DNA from 3 places in the Mesorhizobium argentiipisi genome. Region 1 is predicted to be linked to each of the others. Evidence: predicted binding sites of a transcription regulator. Region 1 holds the regulator's gene; each other region holds the start of a gene.
What was found. The regulator LexA, encoded in region 1, represses DNA repair genes until DNA is damaged. The targets are predictions, from matches to a motif close to TGTTCNNNNTGTGTTCNG.
Positions count from the first base shown of each region.

Region 2: a site for LexA is predicted at 4,529-4,546, ahead of O7A05_RS04830 (ATP-dependent helicase). Genes of this name have one in related genera too.
Region 3: a site for LexA is predicted at 5,481-5,498, ahead of O7A05_RS19395 (PA0069 family radical SAM protein). Genes of this name have one in related genera too.

Region 1 is NZ_JAPYKO010000007.1:185,289-192,398, reverse strand. It holds gene trpC (indole-3-glycerol phosphate synthase TrpC) at 1-465, shown strand, start outside; gene moaC (cyclic pyranopterin monophosphate synthase MoaC) at 467-943, shown strand; gene O7A05_RS13265 (molybdopterin molybdotransferase MoeA) at 943-2,148, shown strand; gene lexA (transcriptional repressor LexA) at 2,266-3,006, shown strand; gene O7A05_RS13255 (ComEC/Rec2 family competence protein) at 3,046-5,502, opposite strand; gene gltX (glutamate--tRNA ligase) at 5,604-7,028, shown strand.
Region 2 is NZ_JAPYKO010000002.1:392,484-399,593, reverse strand. It holds gene O7A05_RS04840 (ATP-binding cassette domain-containing protein) at 1-721, shown strand, start outside; gene O7A05_RS04835 (ABC transporter permease) at 721-1,779, shown strand; gene O7A05_RS04830 (ATP-dependent helicase) at 1,789-4,488, opposite strand; gene O7A05_RS04825 (glucose/quinate/shikimate family membrane-bound PQQ-dependent dehydrogenase) at 4,671-6,983, shown strand; gene O7A05_RS04820 (hypothetical protein) at 7,003-7,110, opposite strand, start outside.
Region 3 is NZ_JAPYKO010000013.1:176,010-183,119, forward strand. It holds gene O7A05_RS19355 (polyprenyl synthetase family protein) at 1-899, opposite strand, end outside; gene O7A05_RS19360 (putative signal transducing protein) at 1,165-1,389, shown strand; gene O7A05_RS19365 (tRNA1(Val) (adenine(37)-N6)-methyltransferase) at 1,389-2,186, shown strand; gene O7A05_RS19370 (S49 family peptidase) at 2,323-3,180, shown strand; gene O7A05_RS19375 (membrane protein) at 3,263-3,448, shown strand; gene O7A05_RS19380 (4-(cytidine 5'-diphospho)-2-C-methyl-D-erythritol kinase) at 3,474-4,367, shown strand; gene moaB (molybdenum cofactor biosynthesis protein B) at 4,354-4,911, shown strand; gene O7A05_RS19390 (glycosyltransferase family 2 protein) at 4,921-5,424, opposite strand; gene O7A05_RS19395 (PA0069 family radical SAM protein) at 5,573-6,727, shown strand; gene O7A05_RS19400 (ribonuclease HII) at 6,922-7,110, shown strand, end outside.

The DNA of each region.
Region 1 (7,110 bases):
CCCGCATTGCGCAAGGATTTTCTGTTCGACCCCTACCAGGTCTACGAAGCACGGGCCTGGGGCGCAGACGCCATCCTGATCATCATGGCAAGCGTGGACGACGCCCTGGCGAGCGAATTGGAAGCTACCGCCTTCGAACTCGGGATGGACGCGCTGATCGAGGTGCATGACGAGGCCGAAACGGAGCGCGCGCTAAAATTATCGTCGCAGCTGATCGGTATTAACAACCGCAATCTGCGGACCTTCGAGACCAACCTTGAGACTTCCGAGCGGCTAGCGCCAATGGTGCCGGGCGGCTACCTGCTAGTCAGCGAAAGCGGCATCTTCACGCACGACGACTGCCTCAGGATGCAGAAGACCAGCATCGGCGCCTTCCTCGTCGGCGAGAGCCTGATGCGACAGGCCGATGTGGCCGCGGCGACGAAATTGCTGCTCACGGGCAAGGCAGCGGCCGAGGCCATCTAAGATGGCGCTCACCCATCTCGGCGCCAAGGGCGAAGCCAATATGGTCGATGTCGGCGACAAGGCGGAGACGACCCGCACGGCGATCGCCGAAGGCGTCGTAACCATGCAGCCTGAAACGCTGGAGATGATTCTCGCCGGCGACGCCAAGAAAGGCGACGTGCTGGGCACAGCGCGCATCGCCGGCATCATGGCGGCGAAGAAGACGCATGAGCTGATCCCGCTTTGCCATCCGCTGCTTCTCACCAAAGTGGCCGTCGAGATCGAGCCAGACCGCACGCTGCCCGGCCTCAGGGTCACCGCGCTTGCCCGCGTCACCGGCAAGACCGGCGTGGAGATGGAGGCGCTGACCGCAGCCTCGGTCGCCTGCCTCACCATCTACGACATGGCCAAGGCGGCGGATCGCGGCATGGTGATTTCCGGTATCCGGCTGGTCGAGAAGACCGGCGGCAAGTCCGGCGACTACAAGGTGGATGCCTGATGGCTTTGGTTCCGGTCGCCGAAGCGCTCGAACGCTTGCTCGACGACGCGACGCCATTGCCGGGCGAGAGCGTTCCGCTGGCGAACGCGGCCGGTCGGGTCCTGGCGCAACCGGTTGTCGCGCTGCGCACGCAGCCGCCCTTTAACGCCTCCGCGATGGACGGCTACGCCGTGCGCTCCGCCGATGTTGCCGCGGCGCCGGCGCAGCTCGAGGTCATAGGCATGGCGCCTGCCGGGCGGGGCTTTTCCGGAACCGTCCGCGAAGGCCAGGCCGTGCGCATCTTCACCGGCGCGCCACTGCCTGAAGGCGCTGACACTATCGTCATCCAGGAAAACGTCCGCGATCTCGGCAATGGCAGGATCGAGGTGACCCAACCGACCGCGCAAGCACGCAATGTGCGCCGCCGCGGGCTCGACTTCGTTCAGGGCGACGTGCTGCTCGAAAAGGGCCGCGTGCTCGACGCGGCGGCCCTTTCGCTGGCGGCCTCGGCCAACCATCCTGCCTTGAACCTCGTGCGCCGGCCGCTGGTCGCGATCATCGCCACCGGCGATGAATTGCTGCCGCCGGGCAGCACGCTCGGCCCCGACCAGATCATTTCATCGAATGCTTATGGGGTTGCCGCCGCCGCCCAATCGGTCGGCGCGCGCGTGCTCGATCTCGGCATCGCTGCCGACCGCAAGGAGGCAATCGCCGCGCTGGTGCGGAAAGCGGTCGAGGCGAACGCCGACGTCATCGTCACGCTCGGCGGCGCCTCGGTCGGCGATCACGACCTGATCCACGACGTTCTGACCGGCGAAGGCATGAAGCTCGATTTCTGGAAGATCGCCATGCGCCCCGGCAAACCGCTGATGTTTGGCCGGCTTGGCAATATCCGCTGCATCGGCCTGCCCGGCAATCCGGTAGCCAGCATCGTCTGCTCGCAACTCTTCCTGAAGCCGATGCTTGCCCGGCTCGGCGGCCGCGACCACCGGCAGGACCTGCGAACGGCCCGGTTGGGCGCCGCGATGCAGGCCAACGACGTCAGGCAGGACTATGTGCGCGCCTCCGTGCGCGAGGAAGCCGGCGCCCTGATCGCGACTCCCTTCGGCATCCAGGACTCCTCGATGCTCAGAATGCTCGCCGAGGCCAACGGCCTGATCGTGCGCGAGCCCTTCGCGCCGGCTGCAGAGACTGGCGCCGAATGCAGCGTGCTGATGTTACGCTGAACAAAACGTCAACAAATTCACTAAACTTTAAACGGTTGCGGAACACAACTGGAACAGATAGTGTTTGTTCTGGGTTTGTTTTTTCTGATTCTGGTTTCAGAACCCGTGGGGGCCGCCATGCTGACGCGCAAACAACATGAACTTCTGATGTTCATCCACGAAAGGCTGAAGGAAAGCGGGATTCCGCCGTCTTTCGACGAGATGAAGGAAGCGCTCGACCTCGCCTCCAAGTCTGGCATCCACCGGCTGATCACGGCGCTGGAGGAACGCGGCTTCATTCGCCGGCTCCCGAACCGGGCGCGCGCGCTGGAAGTGCTGCGTCTGCCCGACTCGATCGCCCCCGGCCTCAATGCGGCGAAGAAGTTTTCGCCGAGCGTCATCCAGGGCAGCCTGGGCCAGAACAATCTCAGCCGTCAGGTGAAGCCGGCGGCGCCGTCGCGCACCCCGGCGCCAAGCAATGACGACGATGCCGGCTCCGCCGTGTCCATTCCGGTGATGGGCCGCATCGCCGCCGGCGTGCCGATCGACGCCATCCAGCACCAGACGCATTCGATCACAGTGCCGCCGGACATGATCGCGGGCGGCGAGCATTATGCGCTGGAGGTCAAGGGCGACTCGATGATCGAGGCGGGTATTTTCGACGGCGATACCGTCATCATCCGCAATGCCAACACGGCAAGCCCGGGCGAGATCGTGGTGGCGCTGGTGGACGACCAGGAAGCGACGCTCAAGCGCTTCCGCCGCAAGGGTGCCTCGATCGCGCTGGAGGCGGCCAACCCTGCCTACGAAACCCGAATCTTCGGACCGGACCGGGTCAAGGTTCAGGGCAAACTTGTCGGGCTGATCCGCCGTTATTGAGCAGAACTGCGTAGCAGCTTTCACCGGCCTTGCGTGACATTATTCTGTCGGCTGCGGCGCGGCCGCCGGCTTTTCCGGGCGTTGATAGGGTGGCAGGCCCCTCGCCTCGCGCGCGTATTTCCGCTGCTCGTGCCAGGGTCGATATGGTTCTTCGACCGCGTAGCGAATAGTTGGCCGCGCGGTTGACGATTGCGCATCGAAGAAAACAGCGGCGCTGCCGTCGCGCGCCAGTTGCCGCTTGGTGACGACAAGCACGCGCGGATCGCGGCAGGGATTGTAGGCCGTGGCGTCGTTGATGACGATGAGGTCGGCGAAGCCGCAGGCCGGCCGGGCGCTGTCGCGGTTTTTGGCGAGCGCGACGATGGCGCCGGATGGATGCCGGCCGATGCAGAGATCACCTGTGCAGTAGAAGGGCGAGCCGGGCGGCAGGTCGACGGGGTCGGCGATGTCCATCGCATCTTTGTCGAACGTCTCCGGCGGCACGATGTCCTCCGCTTTCAGCGCCCGTTTCCAGTTGTCGGTGGTGAACTCGTTGGAGCGTGCGCGATTGACGGCAAGCTCGCCGCCGCCGATCGGCATCGCCACCAGATGCGCGTCTTCGGAAATGAGCACGTCCGGCGTGCGGACATGCGGAATGGCCAGCAGCGCGGCGAGCGCGAAGGGAACGGCGGCAAGCCTTAGCCAGGTGGTGGCCATCGTCGCGATGACCAGCGCGATCGTCGCCAGCAGCACCGACTGGATCGAGATCAGCCCGACGGCGTCCACCGGTGAGCGCTCGGAGATCCATGCCGAGATGGCGATCATTGCCGTCAGGCCTTTGCCGATCACATAGAGGAACGGCCCGTCGAAGCCGAAGGGCATGGCCAGCGCGCTCAACACCGCGAACGGCATGACGATCAGCGAGACGATGGGCATGACCGCCAGATTGGCGAGCAGGCTTAGTGGCGAGACGCGCTGAAAATGCCAGATCGCAAACAGCAATGTCGCGCTCCCCGCGATGAGCGACGTCACGGCGGCGCCGCCCACGCCAACCGCCAATTTTCGCGACAGGAACCTTAAGAACGAACGCTTTGCCGGGGGCGCCGTCGTTTTGCCGGCGCGGTAGTCCGCAAAGCCCGCATTGGCGCCGACCAGGGCGGCGGTGGCGGCAAAGGACATCTGGAAGCTCGGGCCGACCACTTCGTGTGGGGAGACAAGGATGACGGCGATGGCCGAGATCGCCAGGTTGCGCATGGTGAGCGCCGCGCGGTCGAAGAGCACGGCGGCGAGCATTACGGCGAGCATGATGAAGCTTCGCTCGGCCGCCACCACGATGCCGGAGATGACGAGGTAAGCGGCGATCGAGATTAGCGCGATTCCAGCGGCATATTTCTTCACCGGCCGGCGCGACGAGAAATCCGGAAACAGCGCGAAGGCGCCGCGTAGAAGCACCATGATCGTGCCGGCGACCAGCGCCATGTGCAGGCCCGAGATCGAGATGATGTGGTAGATGCCGGTGCGCCGCATCGACTCGTTGATCGCTTCCGGAATGCCGGCGCGCACGCCGACGATCAGCGCCGCCGCGATCTCGCCTTCGGACCCGCCGATGCTGCTCCTGATGTGATCGGCGATCCCTTCACGCGCGTTTTCGACTGCCGATGCGACACGCGCGCCAAAGGGTGCCTCCACTGGCGCAATCAGCTTCGGATCGCCCAGGAAAAAGCCGCTGCCGCCGATGCCGGCAAAGTAGCTGTCGAAGGAAAAGTCGTAGCTGTCCGGCCGAACCGGGCCCGTCGGGGGCAACAGCTTGGCATAGCCTGTCAGCATCGATCCGGCCGTCATGCCGGGCGGGATCCTGCGCGCTGACAGCCTGACGCGCTCCGGCGCGTAACGCAGCTTCGGATGCTCCGTTGAAATCAGATCGATGGTCAGCCTGACGCGGCCGTTGGCCATCGCTTCGGCGATGACGAGGCGGCCCGTCAGCCGTGTCTGGATTTCGGACCCAAGCATCGGGGTCGCCATCCGCCAGGTCTCCACTTTGGCCGCGAGAAAGCCCAGGGCGCAGAAAAGTGTCGCCATGAAGAGAAGATGCGTTCTCTGCCAGGAGCGCGACACCGCCGCGCAGACAGCCATAAGAGCGACCGCCGCAAGCGGCCTGTAGAGGTCCGGCTCGGTGCTCGGCGAAAAATAGTAGATCACGCCGGCTGCCAGGAACACCGGCACCAGCAGAAAGCCGACGCCACGGTCGAGCTCGGTGGCGGCAGCGACCGCAACGCTTCGGCGCAGTGCGGGAAGCGAAACGCGGCCAAGCTGTTTGCGGATCCTGTCGGCGATAGCTGTTGGCGAGGCTGGCTGCAGCGCACCACCACCGGGCGGCGGTAGCTCGGCGGGTGGATGGAGCTCCGGAAGCGAAAGCGGCGCTTCTTCGGCGGGCGCGGCACGGGCAAACATCAGGCGCTCGCTGACGCCAGCTGTCGTTTCCCCGCCCTCCTCCGCACCCCGGCCACGTCCAGCCATCGGGTCTGCCCCTTGCGCCCCAGACCGCCTATGCTACATGAACGCCGACCGCGCGAAAGCCCGCGCGAAATATGTCGTTTCAGTGCTTCTTCGAGAATTCAATGTCCGACAAGGTCGTCACACGTTTTGCCCCCTCGCCTACAGGCTACCTGCATATTGGCGGGGCGCGCACGGCGCTGTTCAACTGGCTTTATGCCAAGCACACCGGCGGCACGATGCTGCTGCGCATCGAGGACACCGATCGCGAGCGTTCCACAGAGGCCGCCACGGCGGCCATTCTCGACGGATTGACCTGGCTTGGCCTTGCCTGGGACGGCGACGCCGTCTCGCAATTCGAGCGCGCGCCGCGCCATCGCGAGGTGGCCGAGGAACTCGTGCGCATGGGCAAGGCCTATTACAGCTATGAGACGCCGGCAGAGCTGGAGGCGATGCGCGAGGCAGCTAGAGCCAAAGGCCTGCCGCCGCGTTACAATGGCCAGTGGCGCGACCGCGACCCGTCCGAGGCTCCGGCAGGCGTCAAGGGCGCAATCCGCATCAAGGCGCCAACCGAGGGCGAGACGGTTGTGCAGGACCGCGTGCAGGGCGAGGTGCGATTTCCCAACAAGGATCTCGACGACTTCATAATCCTGCGTTCGGACGGCAACCCGACCTATATGCATGCCGTCGTCGTGGACGACCACGACATGGGCGTCACGCATATCATCCGCGGCGACGATCATCTGACCAACGCCGCGCGCCAGACGGTGATCTACAATGCCATGGGCTGGGCCGTGCCGTCGATGTCGCACATCCCGCTGATCCACGGCGCCGACGGCGCCAAGCTGTCGAAGCGGCACGGCGCGCTCGGCGTCGAGGCCTATCGCGCCATGGGCTATCTGCCGGAGGCCCTGCTCAATTATCTGGCGCGGCTCGGCTGGAGCCATGGCGACGACGAAGTGATGTCGATCAAGGACATGATCGCCTGGTTCGACATCGGCGACGTCAACAAGGGCGCTGCCCGCTTCGATTTCGCCAAGCTCGAGGCGCTGAACGGCGTGCATATGCGCAAGATGGACGATCGCGCGCTGTTCGACATCTTCGTCGCTACTCTGCCCTATCTCGAAGGCGGCCCGGCGCTCGCAGCAAAGCTCGACGACAAGCGCAAGGCACAGCTGCTTGCCGCCATGCCCGGCCTCAAGGAGCGGGCCAAAACCCTGGTCGAGTTGGTCGACGGCGCGGGTTTCCTGTTCGCCGAGCGGCCCTTGCCGCTCGACGAGAAGGCGGCGGGCTTGCTCAGCGTGGGTGCGCGCGCGATTCTGCGCGGCGCGCATGGCGCGTTGTCTTCCATCCAAGGCGACTGGACCGCCGCTTCGGCGGAGGCTTCGATCCGCGAGTTTGCGCAGTCCGGCGGACACAAGCTCGGCGCGGTGGCCCAGCCGCTCAGAGCCGCGCTGACCGGCCGCAGCACCTCGCCCGGCGTGTTCGACGTGTTGGCCGTGCTCGGCCGCCAGGAAAGCCTGGCGAGGATTGCCGATCAAATCGATTAGGAGCGAACTGGCCCAAGAAGATTGGCATTGAAAGGTGTGTTTCGCAGTGCAACATTAGGCCTTGGCCCAATCTGGCACGCAC
Region 2 (7,110 bases), on a different contig from region 1:
CGTCGACCTCAGCGTCGACCGCGGCGAGGTGGTCGGCCTGATCGGCGACAACGGCGCCGGCAAGTCGACGTTGATCAAGATCCTGTCCGGCGTGGTCAAGCCGACCAGCGGCGAGATCCTGGTGCGCGGCAAGCCGGTCAGCGGATGGAGCGCGGCGCGCTCGCGCGACGCCGGCATCGAGACCGTGTTCCAGGACCGGGCGCTGGCCGTGCAGCAGACGATCGTGCGCAACATCTTTATGGGCCGCGAGCTCACCAGCTTCATGGGCTGGCTGAAGGTCAATAAGGAGATCGAGGAGGCGACCCGGCTGATGCGCGAGATCGGCTTCACCTCAAAAGTGTTCACGCCGCATTCGATTGTCGGCCAGCTTTCGGGCGGCGAGCGCCAGGGCGTCGCGATCGCGCGCGCCATCTACAAGCAGGCGGAGCTGATCATCCTCGACGAGCCGACGACGGCGCTGTCGCTGACCGAGACCGCCAAGGTCTTCCATTTCGTGCGCCAGGTCCGGGCGAGCGGCCGCTCGATCCTGTTCATCGGCCACAACATCCACCATGTCTTCGATATCGCCGACCGCTTCGTCGTGCTCGACCGCGGCAAGGTGGCGCTGACGGCCGACCGCACCGAAGTCAAGTCGGCCGAGGATCTCATCAACTTCATGGAAGACGTGGCGCATCCCGGCGGGTTGCCGGGGCTGCACGACGATGCGGAGCAGAGAGCGTGATGAGCAAGGCGATGGAACCCGATCTGCAGACTCCTCTGGGAAGAACAAGCGGCCAGGTAGCCAAAAAGCCAGCCAAGGAATGGAGCCATCCGTCCAACCACTGGCTGCGCGGCTTCGTCATTGACAATCGCGCATCGCTGGGCACCCTTGCCGTGTTCATCGTCATGATGTCGGTGTTCATCATCGCCAACCCGACCGTCTTCACCACCTGGTACCTCTATAGTTCCGTGCTGACGACGCTTCCCGTCGCGCTGTTCGTGGTGGTGCCGCTGGTCTTCGTCGTCACCTGCGGGGAGATCGACCTGTCGTTCCCAGCGACGATGGGCTTCGCCTCCTGGGTCTTCGCGCTGGTGGTGCAGGCCGGCTACGATCCGTTCCTCGGCATTGCGGCGGCGCTCGTTACCGGCACGCTGCTCGGCTTCCTGGTCGGCTCGCTGGTCGTCTATGGCGGGCTGTCGTCGCTGATCGCCACGCTCGGCATGAATTTCCTGCTGCGCGGGCTGATCCAGATCATCAACGAAGGCAAGTCGACGGCGCTGACCGGTCTTGCCGACAGCTCGGCCTACGCGATCTTCTCCAGCCAGCTCTGGGGCATCCCCGTGCAGATCTTCTGGGCGATCGCCTTCGTCGTCTTCTCGGCGCTGCTCTACAACCGCCACCGCTTCGGCGCGCAGGTGAAGGTGGTCGGCGACAATCCTGACAGCGCAAGGCAGATGGGCATCGACGTCAAATGGGTTCGGGTGAAAGTGTTCGTCTTCGTCGGGATTGGCGCAGCGATCGCCGGCACCTTCTCGGTGATGATCAATTTCACCTGGTGGCCGACGGCGGGCGACGGCTATCTGTTGCCGGTGCTGGCCTCGGTGTTCGTCGGCGGCACGCCGACCTGGGGCGGCATCGGCACGGTGGTTGGCGGCGCGATCGGTGCGGTCACCGTGTCGTTCATCCAGACCGGGGTTGTCGCGGCGGGCCTGAGCGGCTTCTACGTCCAGTTCTTCAACGGGCTGATCATCATCCTGTCGCTGCTCGGCCACAAATGGAACCAGGCAAGGTACAGGTGAGGAGGCCGGTTAAACCGGCGCGACAAACCCGTCCAGCACGCGTTTCTGGCCGGCCTTGTCGAAGTCGATGGTGAGCTTGTTGCCGTCGATGGCGGCGATGTTGCCGTTGCCGAATTTCTGGTGGAAGACGCGGTCGCCGACATTGAAGGCGGATGGCGTGTCGGCAACGGATTTGGCGACCAGCTCGCCCTCGATGGTGCGGCCTTTCACGCTGGTGCGGCCGGCCCCATAGCCGCTATCGGTCTCGCCATAGCCGATGCGCTCGACCTGATGGCCCGAACGCGTGCCCCAGTTGCGGTCGGTCGCCTCGGTGCGGTTCGCCTGCGCGCGCTGCCAGCCGGGCGTAGCATAGGTGTTGGAGAAGCTGCCCTGGTCCTTGGCGCCGATATTGTCGAAGCGCGAGGCGCCGTAGGGGTTCTGCCGGCCGCCGCCGCGGCCTGAGGCGAATGATCCGCCGCCATAGGGATTGCCGTAGCCGCCGTAGCTGTTGCCGCTGTCGGCGATATCGATATGGGTTTCGGGCAATTCGTCGACGAAGCGCGACGGAATGGTCGATTGCCACAGGCCGTGAATCTGGCGGTTGGAGACGAACCAGATATGCAGGTTTTTCTTCGCCCGCGTCAGGCCGACATAGGCGAGCCGGCGCTCTTCCTCTAGGCCGGAACGGCCGCCTTCGTCCAGCGCCCGCTGATGCGGGAACAGGCCTTCCTCCCAGCCGGGCAGGAAGACGGTCTCGAATTCGAGACCCTTGGCCGAATGCAGCGTCATGATCGAGACCGCATCTTGCGATTCGCCCTGCTCGGCTTCCATCACCAGCGCGACATGCTCGAGGAAGGCGCGCAGCGATTCGTACTCCTCCATGGAGCGGATCAGCTCCTTGAGGTTTTCCAGCCGCCCGGGCGCCTCCGCCGAACGGTCGTTCTTCCACATATCAGTGTAGCCACTCTCCTCGAGAATGGTCTCGGCGAGTTCGGTGTGCGGGGTGCTTTCCAGCGCCTTCTGCCAGCGCTCGAAATTGGCCGCGACCTCACGCAATGCGGCGCGCGGCTTCGGCTTCAGCTCGTCGCTTTCGGCAAGCGTCGCGGCCGCTTCCAGCATCGGGATGCGCATGGCCCGCGCCGTGTCGTGGATCTGGCGGATGGTGGCTTCGCCAAGCCCGCGCTTCGGCACGTTGACGATGCGTTCGAAGGCGAGGTCGTCTCCGCCATTGGCGACGACACGGAAGAAGGCAAGCGCGTCGCGGATTTCCAGGCGCTCGTAGAAGCGCGGGCCGCCGATGACGCGGTAGTTCAAGCCCAGCGTGATGAAGCGGTCTTCGAATGCGCGCATCTGGAAGGAGGCGCGCACCAGGATCGCCATGTCGTTGAGATTATGCTTCTGCCGCTGGTAAGCCTCGATCGCGTCGCCGATGGCCCTGGCCTCTTCCTCCGAGTCCCAGGCGGCGTGGACGTGAACCTTGTCGTCCTCGGGGTCATCGCGGTCGGTGAACAGCGTCTTGCCGAAGCGGCCCTCATTGTGGGCGATGAGGTGGGAGGCGGCGCCCAATATATGCGCGGTGGAGCGATAGTTGCGTTCCAGCCGAATGATGGTGGCCCCGGGGAAATCCTTGTCGAAGCGCAGGATGTTGTCGACCTCGGCGCCGCGCCAGCCATAGATCGACTGGTCGTCGTCGCCGACGCAGCAGATGTTGATGGGGGACGAGCGCCGGTTTCCCTCCCCCTTGAGGGGAGGGTGGCCGGGCGAAGCCCGGTCGGGTGGGGTCCTCGCGGCAGTGCTCGACGCCGTGGAGTTCGATGACTGGGCGGTGCCTTCTGCGGCGACCCCCTCCGCCCGCTTCGCGGGCACCTCCCCCTCAAGGGGGGAGGATTGCGGCCTCTGCGCCAGAAGCCGCAGCCACATATACTGCGCGGTGTTGGTGTCCTGGTATTCGTCGACCAGTATGTATTTGAACTTGCGGTGGTATTCCTTCAGCACGTCCGGATAGGCGCGGAAGATGCGGATCGGATGGTAGAGCAGGTCACCGAAGTCGCAGGAGTTCAGCGTCTGCAGCCGTTCCTGGTAGGCCTTGTAGAGCTGGCGGCCCTTGCCGTTGCCGAAGCTGCGCGCATCGCCTTCCGCGATTTCGTCGGGGCCAAGGCCCTTGTTCTTCCAGTTGTCGAGCATCTGGGCGAAGGTCTTGGCCGGCCAGCGCTTGTCGTCCAGCCCTTCGGCCTGGATCAGCTGCTTGATCAGCCGCACCACGTCGTCGGTGTCGAGAATGGTGAAATCCGACTTCAGCCCGGCCAGCTCGGCGTGGCGGCGAAGCAACTTCACGCCGATCGAGTGGAAGGTGCCGAGCCAGGGCATGCCCTCGACATTGCCTTCACCGATCAGGATGCCGATGCGCTGCTTCATTTCGCGCGCGGCCTTGTTGGTGAAGGTGACGGCCAGGATCTGCGAGGGGAAGGCCCTGCCGGTGGCAAGGATGTGGGCGATGCGGGTGGTGAGCACCCGCGTCTTGCCGGTGCCTGCGCCGGCCAGCACCAGAACCGGGCCTTCGGTCGTCTCGACCGCGAGCCGCTGCTCCGGGTTCAGGCCCTTGAGATAATCGGGCACGCCGTTCTGCCCGCTGCGCGCCGCCATGGCGCGCGCGGCTATGCCGGATGGGGCCGCAGCGGGCCGCGCATTCGGTTCATCGAAAAAAGGCATGTCTTCGGAAAAGCCCGACATCGACCCCGAATGTAGTGATTCGGGAGCGAAAGACCAGAACTGTCTACGTTTTGTTCTAGTTTCGCGTGTCTGGCCCCAACTTGACAGCCGGAGCGGGTGAGGGAAAGCTGCCGGCAGGGCAGGGACGGCTCGCCGTCGCCTGAGAGCGGCCGCAAAGGCGCAACAGTCGAAGGAGCACCGTCTTGGCTGTCACCATCACCTCCCTTGTCCTCTTCCTCATCGGTCTCATTCTCGGCGGCGGCGGTGTCTGGCTCATCGCGCTGGGCGGCAGTTGGTATTACCTGATCGCCGGCCTGGTCTTCCTGATCACCGCCTGGCTGCTTTTCAGGCGCAGGTCGACCTCGCTCTGGCTCTACGCGCTGTTCGTGCTGGCCACGCTATGCTGGGCGGTCTGGGAAATCGGCTTCGACTGGTGGCAGCTCGGTCCGCGCGGCGGCGTCATCGTGCTCGTCGCCTTGTGGCTTTTGACGCCATGGGCAAGGCAAGGTCTGCGCGGGCCGGACGGACGCGCGCTGCTGATCCTGGCCGTGCTCGCCTCGCTTGCGGTCGCCGGCTATTCGATGACCGCCGATCCTTACGACATTGGCGGCACGCTCGGCACCGAAAAGGTGGCGGCGGCGGCCAATCTCGGCGGCGACATGCCGGCCGGTGAGTGGCACTTCTACGGCCGCACCCCTTTCGGCCAGCGCTATTCGCCGCTCGACCAGATCACGCCCGACAATGTCGCCAAGCTGCAGCCGGCCTGGACCTACCGCACCGGCGACGTGAAGGGCCCCGACGATATCGGCGAGACGACCTATCAGGTGACCCCGCTGAAGATCGGCGACGCGCTGTTCATCTGCACGCCGCATAATTTCGCCATCGCCATCGATGCCGCGAGCGGCAAGGAGAAGTGGCGCTACGACCCGAAGATCAAGCTCGACCCCAACCGCCAGCACCAGACCTGCCGGGGCGTGTCCTATTATGCCGACGCCAAGATCGCTGCCGGCCAGCCTTGCGCCGCGCGCATCTACCTGCCGACGTCGGACGCCCGGCTGATCGCGCTCGACGCCGCGAACGGGCAGGTGTGTCCGTCCTTCGCCGAAGGCGGCACGCTGAACCTTATGGCCAACATGCCCTATCCGAAGTCGGGCTATTATTATTCGACATCGGCGCCGCTGATCGTCGGCGGCAAGATCATCGTCGGCGGCGCGGTCAACGACAATTACTCGACCGAGGAGCCGTCCGGCGTCATCCGCGCCTTCGACGTCGACACCGGCGCGCTGTTGTGGAACTGGGATTCCGGCAATCCGGATGTGTCGACGCCGCTGCCCGCCGGGCAGACCTACACCCACAACTCGCCCAACATGTGGTCGACCGCGAGCGCCGACGAGAAGCTCGGGCTCATCTATGTGCCGCTCGGGAACCAGACGCCGGACCAGCTCGGCATGGGCCGCAGCGCCAATGTCGAGAAATTCTCCTCCTCGATCACCGCGCTCGACCTCAACACTGGGCAATTGCGCTGGGTGCGGCAGACCGTGCATCACGATCTGTGGGATATGGACGTGCCGGCGCAACCGTCGCTGGTCGACATCACCACGGCGAACGGCGTCGTGCCGGCGCTGGTCGGGCCGACCAAGCAAGGCGATCTCTACGTGCTCGACCGCCGCACCGGCGAGCCGATCATTCCGGTTAAGGACGTGCCGGCACCCGGCGGCGCGCTCGAGGGCGATCACGCCTCGCCGACGCAACCGGCCTCGGACCTGTCCTTCAATCCGAAGCCGCTGACCGGCGCCGACATGTGGGGCATCACCATGTTCGACCAGCTGGCGTGCCGGATTGAACTGAAGAAGCTGCGCTATGAGGGCCGCTACACGCCGCCCTCGCTGCAGGGCTCGCTGGTCTATCCCGGCAATTTCGGCGTCTTCAACTGGGGCGGCGTCGCGGTCGATCCGGTGCGGCAGGTGATGTTCGGCATGCCGACCTATCTCGCCTTCACCTCCAAGCTCATCCCGCGCGCGGACGTGCCGCCGCCGGGCGATACCAAGGGCAGCGAGCAGGGGCTGAACCGCAACGAAGGCGCGCCTTATGCGGTGGTGATGGGACCATTCCTGTCGCCGCTCGGCATTCCCTGCCAGGGGCCGCCTTGGGGCTATGTCGCCGGCGTCGACCTCAAGACCGGAAACATCGCCTACAAGCACCGCAACGGCACCGTTTACGACATGACGCCGCTGCCCTTGCCCTTCAAGGTCGGCGTTCCAGGCATAGGCGGACCGATGATCACGGCGGGCGGCGTCGCTTTCCTGGGCGCGGCGGTCGACGATTATCTGCGCGCTTACGACCTCACCAACGGCAGGCAGCTCTGGCAGGCGAGGCTGCCCGCAGGCGGCCAGTCGACGCCGATGACCTATACCGCGGCCGACGGCCGCCAGTTCGTCGTCATCGTCGCCGGCGGCCACGGCTCGGTCGGCACCAAGCCGGGTGATTATGTGATGGCCTACACGCTGCCGAAATAAGACAGAGCGGCGTAGGGCATCAAAGTCCGAGATGACCCCGCAAGCCGGGCACCTGGTCCAGCACCTGGTTGGTCAGATCAGGGCCCGCGGCCGCCTCGGCCTGCTTGATCAAGGTCTCGCCGGCCTG
Region 3 (7,110 bases), on a different contig from region 1:
CCGATCGTATCGGCGATGGCGCCGTGGCGGGCCATCAGGCCGATCGCCTTTTCGAGCCCGGCATCGTCGGTGACATTTTCCTCGATGGCGCGCTTCCAGAAGCTGCGCTCGGCCTTGGTGCCGCGCCGGTAGGCGAGGATCACAGGCAGCGTCACCTTGCCCTCGCGGAAATCGTCGCCGACATTCTTGCCGAGATCCTTGCTCGAGCCGCCATAATCCAGCGCGTCGTCGATGAGCTGGAAGGCAAGGCCGAGATTCATGCCGTAGGAGCGCAGCGCGGCGCGGTCGGTGCGCGAGGCCAGGGCGATCACCGGTCCCACTTCGGCGGCGGCCGAGAACAGCGCCGCGGTCTTGGCCTTGATGACGGCGAAATGCTCGTCCTCGGTGGTTTCGAGGTTCTTGGCGGCGGCAAGCTGCATCACCTCGCCCTCGGCGATGATGGAGGCCGCAGCCGACAGGATATCCAAGGCCTCCAGCGAGCCGACCTCGACCATCATGCGGAAAGCCTGGCCGAGCAGGAAATCGCCAACGAGCACGCTCGCCTGATTGCCCCAGATCATGCGCGCCGTCTTCTTGCCGCGGCGCAGCGCGCTCTCGTCGACCACGTCGTCATGCAGAAGCGTCGCCGTGTGCATGAATTCGACGGCGGTCGCGAGCTTGACATGGCCTTCGCCGGAATAGCCGAACATCTGCGCGGCGGCGAGCGTGAGCATCGGCCTGAGCCGCTTGCCGCCCGACGAGATCAGGTGATTGGCGATCTCCGGGATCATCTCGACGTCGGAGCCGGCCTTGGACAGGATCAACTCGTTGACGCGCCCCATGTCGGCGGCTGTCAGATCGATCAAATCCTTGATGGAAGCGGGTTCCCGCTTGCCTTCGATGTTGAGAACGACACCCACCACGACAACTCCCGTCAATTTGACGCGTACGACGCCCCCTTGAAACTCCCCGCGCTGAAACGAGTTCAGGCGGCGCGCTTCAAGTCTTCGTTTTGATGCATGTCGTTGTCCCAGAACCGCTGCGCACTTCTGGGCGACATGCACTAGTCCCGCGCCGACTCTAGGGCGGCACAACCGGGCACGGCAAGAGGCGAATTGGCGCGGCTTTGCCGGCGATGTGTCCGCCTACGTTTACACGGACGCCACAACCTGCGATTTTCGTTCCATGATCGAGCTTGTCCGCACCAATGACGCCGTCGTCATCTCCTTCGTCGAATCGCTGATGCGCGATGCCGGTATCGCCTGTTTCGTCGCCGACCAGAATATGAGCGTGCTCGACGGCTCGCTCGGCATCCTGCCCCGGCGCGTGATGGTCGATGCCGAGAAAGTCGACGCCGCGCGCCGCATCCTCAAGGATGCCGGCATCGAGAACGAGATCCGCAAAAAGTGATGGCAACCAGCGCCGTCCCCGTCCCGGATACGCCGGCGCACACGGTCGATGCCTTTCATCGTGGACGCTTCTGGCTGGTGCAGCCGAGCCGGGGCGGTCATCGCGCCGGCATGGACGCCATGACGCTGGCGGCCGCCGTGCCGTCCGGCTTTTCCGGCCGGCTCGCCGATTTCGGCGCGGGCGCCGGCGCGGCCGCCCTTGCCGTGCTGTCGCGCTGCCCGGCGGCGCGGGCCGTCCTGGTCGAGCGCTCGACCGAAATGGCGGAGTTCGCCGCCGCCACACTTTCGCACCCCGGCAATGCGCATCTTGGCGACCGCGCTTCGGTGCTGGCGGCCGACGTGACGCTGACCGGTCGGGCGCGGAGCGAGGCCGGGCTTGCCGACAACTCCTTCGACTTCGTCATCATGAATCCGCCGTTCAACGCAGCCGAGGATCGCTCGACGCCCGACACGCTGCGCAGAGAGGCGCATGTGACGGAGGACGGGCTGTTCGAGCGCTGGATCAGAAGCGCCGCCGCCGTCGTCAGGCCGCGCGGCGGGCTGGCCGTCATCGCACGGCCCGAGCAGCTCGTTGCCATCCTCGACGCGATCGAGGGGCGCTTCGGCGACGCCGAGATGCTGTGCGTGCATCCGCGGCCGGACGCAGCGGCGATCCGTATCGTCGTCAGGGCGGCGCTCGGGGCGCGCGGAAAATTGTCGATCCGCCCGCCGCTCACCTTGCACGGACCGACCGGCAACGCGCCGGCGGAACGAACGGAAATGATCAACAATGGCCTGGCATCGCTGTTCGGCGATTGATCCCGGGCGCGCGATGCGGCATTGCCGTTGGGTGGCGAATTCCTACATGCCAAGCAATGACGTCGCGCCTGAGAGACACTGCCAACCTGCTTGGTTTCATCCAGTTCCTTCGCATTTGGTCCGGAGACAACAGTTCGTGAAACGCCTTTTCAATCGCCTGCTGCCGAAATCCTGGCGCTCGACAGTCGTCACCATTCCGGTCATCCGGCTGCAAGGCGCCATCATGCCGGGCGGCGGCCAGTTCCGGCCGAGCCTGTCGCTCGCCTCGACGGCGGGGCTTATTGAGAAGGCGTTCGGCTTCGACGCGCCGGCGGTCGCCATCTCGATCAACTCGCCCGGCGGCTCGCCGGTGCAGTCGCGACTGATCTTCAAACGCATCCGCGACCTGGCGGCGGAGAAGAACAAGAAGGTGCTGGTCTTCGTCGAGGACGTGGCGGCTTCCGGCGGCTACATGATCGCGGTCGCAGGCGACGAGATCTTCGCCGACCCGTCCTCGATCGTCGGCTCGATCGGCGTGGTCTCGGCCTCTTTCGGCTTCCCCGAACTGATGAAGAAGATCGGCGTCGAGCGGCGCGTCCACACCGCCGGCCAGAACAAGGCCGTGCTCGATCCGTTCAAGCCCGAGAAGAAGGAGGACGTCGAGCGGCTGAAGGCGCTGCAGCTTGAAGTGCACGAGACCTTCATCGACCTCGTCAAGGAGCGGCGCGGCAGCAAGCTCAAGGACGATCCGGACCTGTTCACCGGCCTGTTCTGGACCGCCAAGCGAGGCCTCGAGCTCGGCCTTGTCGATGCGCTGGGCGATATGCGCAGCGTGCTCAAGACCCGTTTCGGCGAGAAGACGCAGCTCAAGCTGATCACCGCGCCGCGCGGTCTGTTCGGCCGTTTCGGCCTGTTCGGCTCGCGTTTCTCAGCGGCCGATATCGCCGCTGCTGCCGCAAACGGCGTCCTCGATGCGGCGGAAGAGCGCGCACTGTGGGCGCGCTTCGGGCTTTGAAAAAGCCATGATTGCGTCTAGCATGGCCGCTTGACCGACCCATTCGGCCGGCCTTGCCGCGAGAACGCGGGAGGAGTTTGATATGCCGCAGATCATTTTCTTCGCCGTTGTCGGCGCCGCCGCTTACTTCGGCTATCGCGCTTTCGTGCGTGAGGCCGAACGCGTGACGGCCAAGATCCGGCGTACCGAGAAACAGGCGGCGAACGGCACGATGGGAACGCTGGTCAAGGATCCGAAGACCGGCGAATACCGTCTGGCCAAGGACTGAAGCCATCTCGCCAGCAGTCGACATTCTGGAACCCGGCACAGAAGTCCGGACGTGGCTTGCGCCGGCCAAGATCAATCTGGCGCTGCATGTCACCGGACAGCGCTCCGACGGCTACCACCTCATCGACAGCCTTGCCGTCTTCACCCGCTTCGGCGACCGGCTCGATATCGAGCCGGCTGAGCAGGACGAATTCTCCGTGTCTGGCCGTTATGCCGCCGGCCTGCCGCTCGACGACGGCAATCTGGTTGTGAAGGCGCGTGATGCCTTGCGCCGGGAGGCTGGCGTGCACAATACGCCGCCCGTCGCCATCAGGCTGGAGAAGAACCTGCCGATCGCCTCCGGCGTCGGCGGCGGCTCGAGCGACGCGGCGGCCGCGCTCAACGGCCTGGCGCGGCTCTGGAAGCTCGATATCGGCGATGGTTCGCTGGCCCGGATCGGGCTTTCGCTCGGCGCCGACCTGCCGATGTGCCTGACGTCAAAGCCGCTGGTCGCGCGCGGCATCGGCGATGAGGTGTCGCCGCTCTCCGCATTTCCGGCGCTCGGCCTGGTGCTGGTCAATCCGGGCATCGCGGTCTCGACACCGGACGTGTTCAAGGCGCTATCCAGCCGCGACAACGAAGCGCTGCCGCCGCTGCCGAAACGGCTCGACTTCCACGCCATCCGAAACTGGCTGGAGGCGACGCGCAACGATCTCGAACCCGCCGCGCGTTCGATCGAACCTGCGATCGGCGAGGCGCTCAAGGTGCTCAGGCGTGCCGACGCCGCGTTCGCGCGCATGTCCGGCTCGGGCGCCACATGCTTCGGCCTGTTCGAGACCGGCAATGTCGCCAAGCGCGCCGCGATCGCGATCCGCGCCCGCCATCCCGACTGGTTCGTCGCCGCGACGCGCAGCATGGAGGTGAGCGGTGGCGAAGCTTGACGAAAGCCGGCCCTTCATTCCGGTGCGCATCGCGGTGCTGACCGTCTCCGACACACGCAGCTTTGCCGACGACAAGTCCGGCCAGACGCTGGCCGACCGCATCGCGGAAGCCGGCCATACGCTTGCCGCGCGCGATATCGTGACCGACGACCGCGACAAGATCCGCGACAAGGTGCTTGGCTGGTCGAGGGACGAAAACATCGATGTCGTCATCACCACCGGGGGCACCGGCTTTACCGGCCGCGACGTGACGCCGGAGGCGTTGGAGCCGATCTTCGAAAAGCGCATGGACGGCTTTTCGGAAGTCTTCCACCGCATCTCCTACGACAAGATTGGCACCTCGACGATTCAGAGCCGGGCGACCGGCGGCGTTGTCAACGCGACCTTCGTCTTCGTGCTGCCGGGCTCGCCCGGCGCCTGCAGGGACGCCTGGGACGGCATCATCAAGGCTCAGCTCGACTACCGGCACATGCCCTGCAACTTCGTCGAGATCATGCCGCGGCTGGACGAGCATCTTCGGCGCGGCGGCAAGCCCGCCTCGTAACCGCAGGCATCACTTCGGCGGCGCCACCCAGATTTCGGCGTTCAACCGCCTGGTCGCCAGGCCGCGTGCCAGGGCTTCGGCGCTGCGCGCGCTCTTTGCCAGAGCCGAGGCCTGACGCTTGCTGACGACAAGCCCCTCCGCCAGCGCCCGGTTGCCCGAAAAGACGCGGGCCAGGAAAGGCGCGCGATCGGCCCGGGCGCGCGAGAAGCGCGCCGGCATGGTCTGTTTTGCCGTGTGGGCGACGACCTCGTCGATCCAGCCCTCGGCAAGCCGGGCGCCGGGTTCCAGAAGCAGCAGCCAATCGCCCTTGGCCTGGCCTATGCCCACGGCGATCCCGCCGCTCACATAATGACAGCCGGCATGCTCGGCCACCCGGTGCGTCTGGTCGGCGGAACCTTGATCGCAGACGATCACGTCCCGCACCACGCCTTCGACCGCGCCGCCGACCAGCGAGGCGAGCGTACGGGCGAGGCCCTCTTCGTCATTCTTGGTTTCGATGAGAACGCTGAGCATTTTTAGCCGAATAGCGGAAAGCGCGGCGATGCGCCAGTTGCGCGCCCAAGCGAAAAAGTTCTTGCTTTGTTCTCATCGGCGAAATAGGAATAGTTTCATGAACAGAGCGATTCGACAGCCTGCGGACAGTCCCTGGGAGAGGGCGAAAATGGAACAGATCGTGCGCGCCGACATTGCCGCTTTCGGAGCAGGAAGAGCCGAAATGGCAAATGCGATGATCGAGCAGAGCGGCATGCGCGTGCGGCCCGACCGCAATCGCGGCCGCTCGGCCGGCATCAACCCATCCGGCCGGTTCGAGCCGGTCAGCCGGCATGTCTTCGACGACGGCTGGAACTCGCTGGAGGAACTGCCGCCGTTCAAGACGGAAGTGCAGGTCGAAAAGCCGCGCACGATCATCACGCGCAACGAATCGCCCGACATTTCCTTCGACCGCTCGATCAATCCCTATCGCGGCTGCGAGCATGGCTGCGTCTACTGCTTCGCCAGGCCAACGCATGCCTTCATGGGCCTGTCACCGGGACTCGATTTCGAATCGAAGCTGTTCGCCAAGCCGGATGCGGCGCGCATGCTGGACAGGGAATTGTCGAAGCCGGGCTATCAGCCGCGCACCATCGCCATCGGCACCAACACCGATCCCTACCAGCCGATAGAGAAACAATACCGGATCATGCGCGAGATCCTGGAAGTGTTGGAGGCGCGCGGCCACCCTGTCGGTATCGTGACGAAGTCGGCGCTGGTGACGCGCGATATCGACATCCTGTCGCGCATGGCCGAGCGCGGCCTTGCCAAGGTGGCGCTATCGGTGACGACGATGGACCGGATGCTGGCGAGAACGATGGAGCCGCGCGCGTCGACGCCGACGAAGCGGCTGGAGGCGATCAGACAGCTTTCGGATGCCGGCATTCCGGCATCCGTGATGGTGGCGCCGATTACCCCCGGCCTCACCGATCAGGAGATGGAGCGCATCCTCGATTCGGCCAGAGCCGCAGGCGCGCGGGAGGCCGGCTACGTCATCCTGCGCCTGCCGCTCGAAGTGGCGCCGATCTTCAAGGACTGGCTGTTGCGGCATTATCCGGACCGCTACCGGCATGTGATGTCGCTGATCCGCTCGATGCGCGACGGCAAGGATTACGATTCCGAATGGGGCAAGCGCATGAAGGGCGCCGGTCCCTATGCCTGGCAGATCGGCCGGCGCTTCGAGATCGCCGCCAAGCGGCTCGGCCTCAATGTCGAGCGACGGCAGCTTCGCACCGACCAATTCGTCGCAGGCTCAGGCGCCGGCGAGCAGCTGATGCTGCTTTGACGTCGGCACCGGCCGTGACGGGACGGCGCTAAGCACTTCCAGGTAAAGTGATTTTCCGTCTGGAATTGTTATTTTATTCGAAATTCCGTCCGGCCCATGTCCCCCGGCCGTGAGACGGTGCCTTCCCGGTCCGACGCCCCATCGACCCGGAAGGACTTGCGGAGAATCGGAGCCGATGCGAACCTCGCCGCACCATGGCTCGCGCGCGTTCCGATTCTCCGCTTCTCTTTGAAATGGTCGAGAAGCCCGACTTCTCGATCGAGACGAAGGCGATGGCGGACGGGCTGTGGCCAGTTGCCGGCATGGACGAGGCAGGCCGCGGTCCGCTCGCGGGTCCGGTGGTGGCCGCCGCGGTGGTGCTCAACCCCGCCAATATTCCGGAA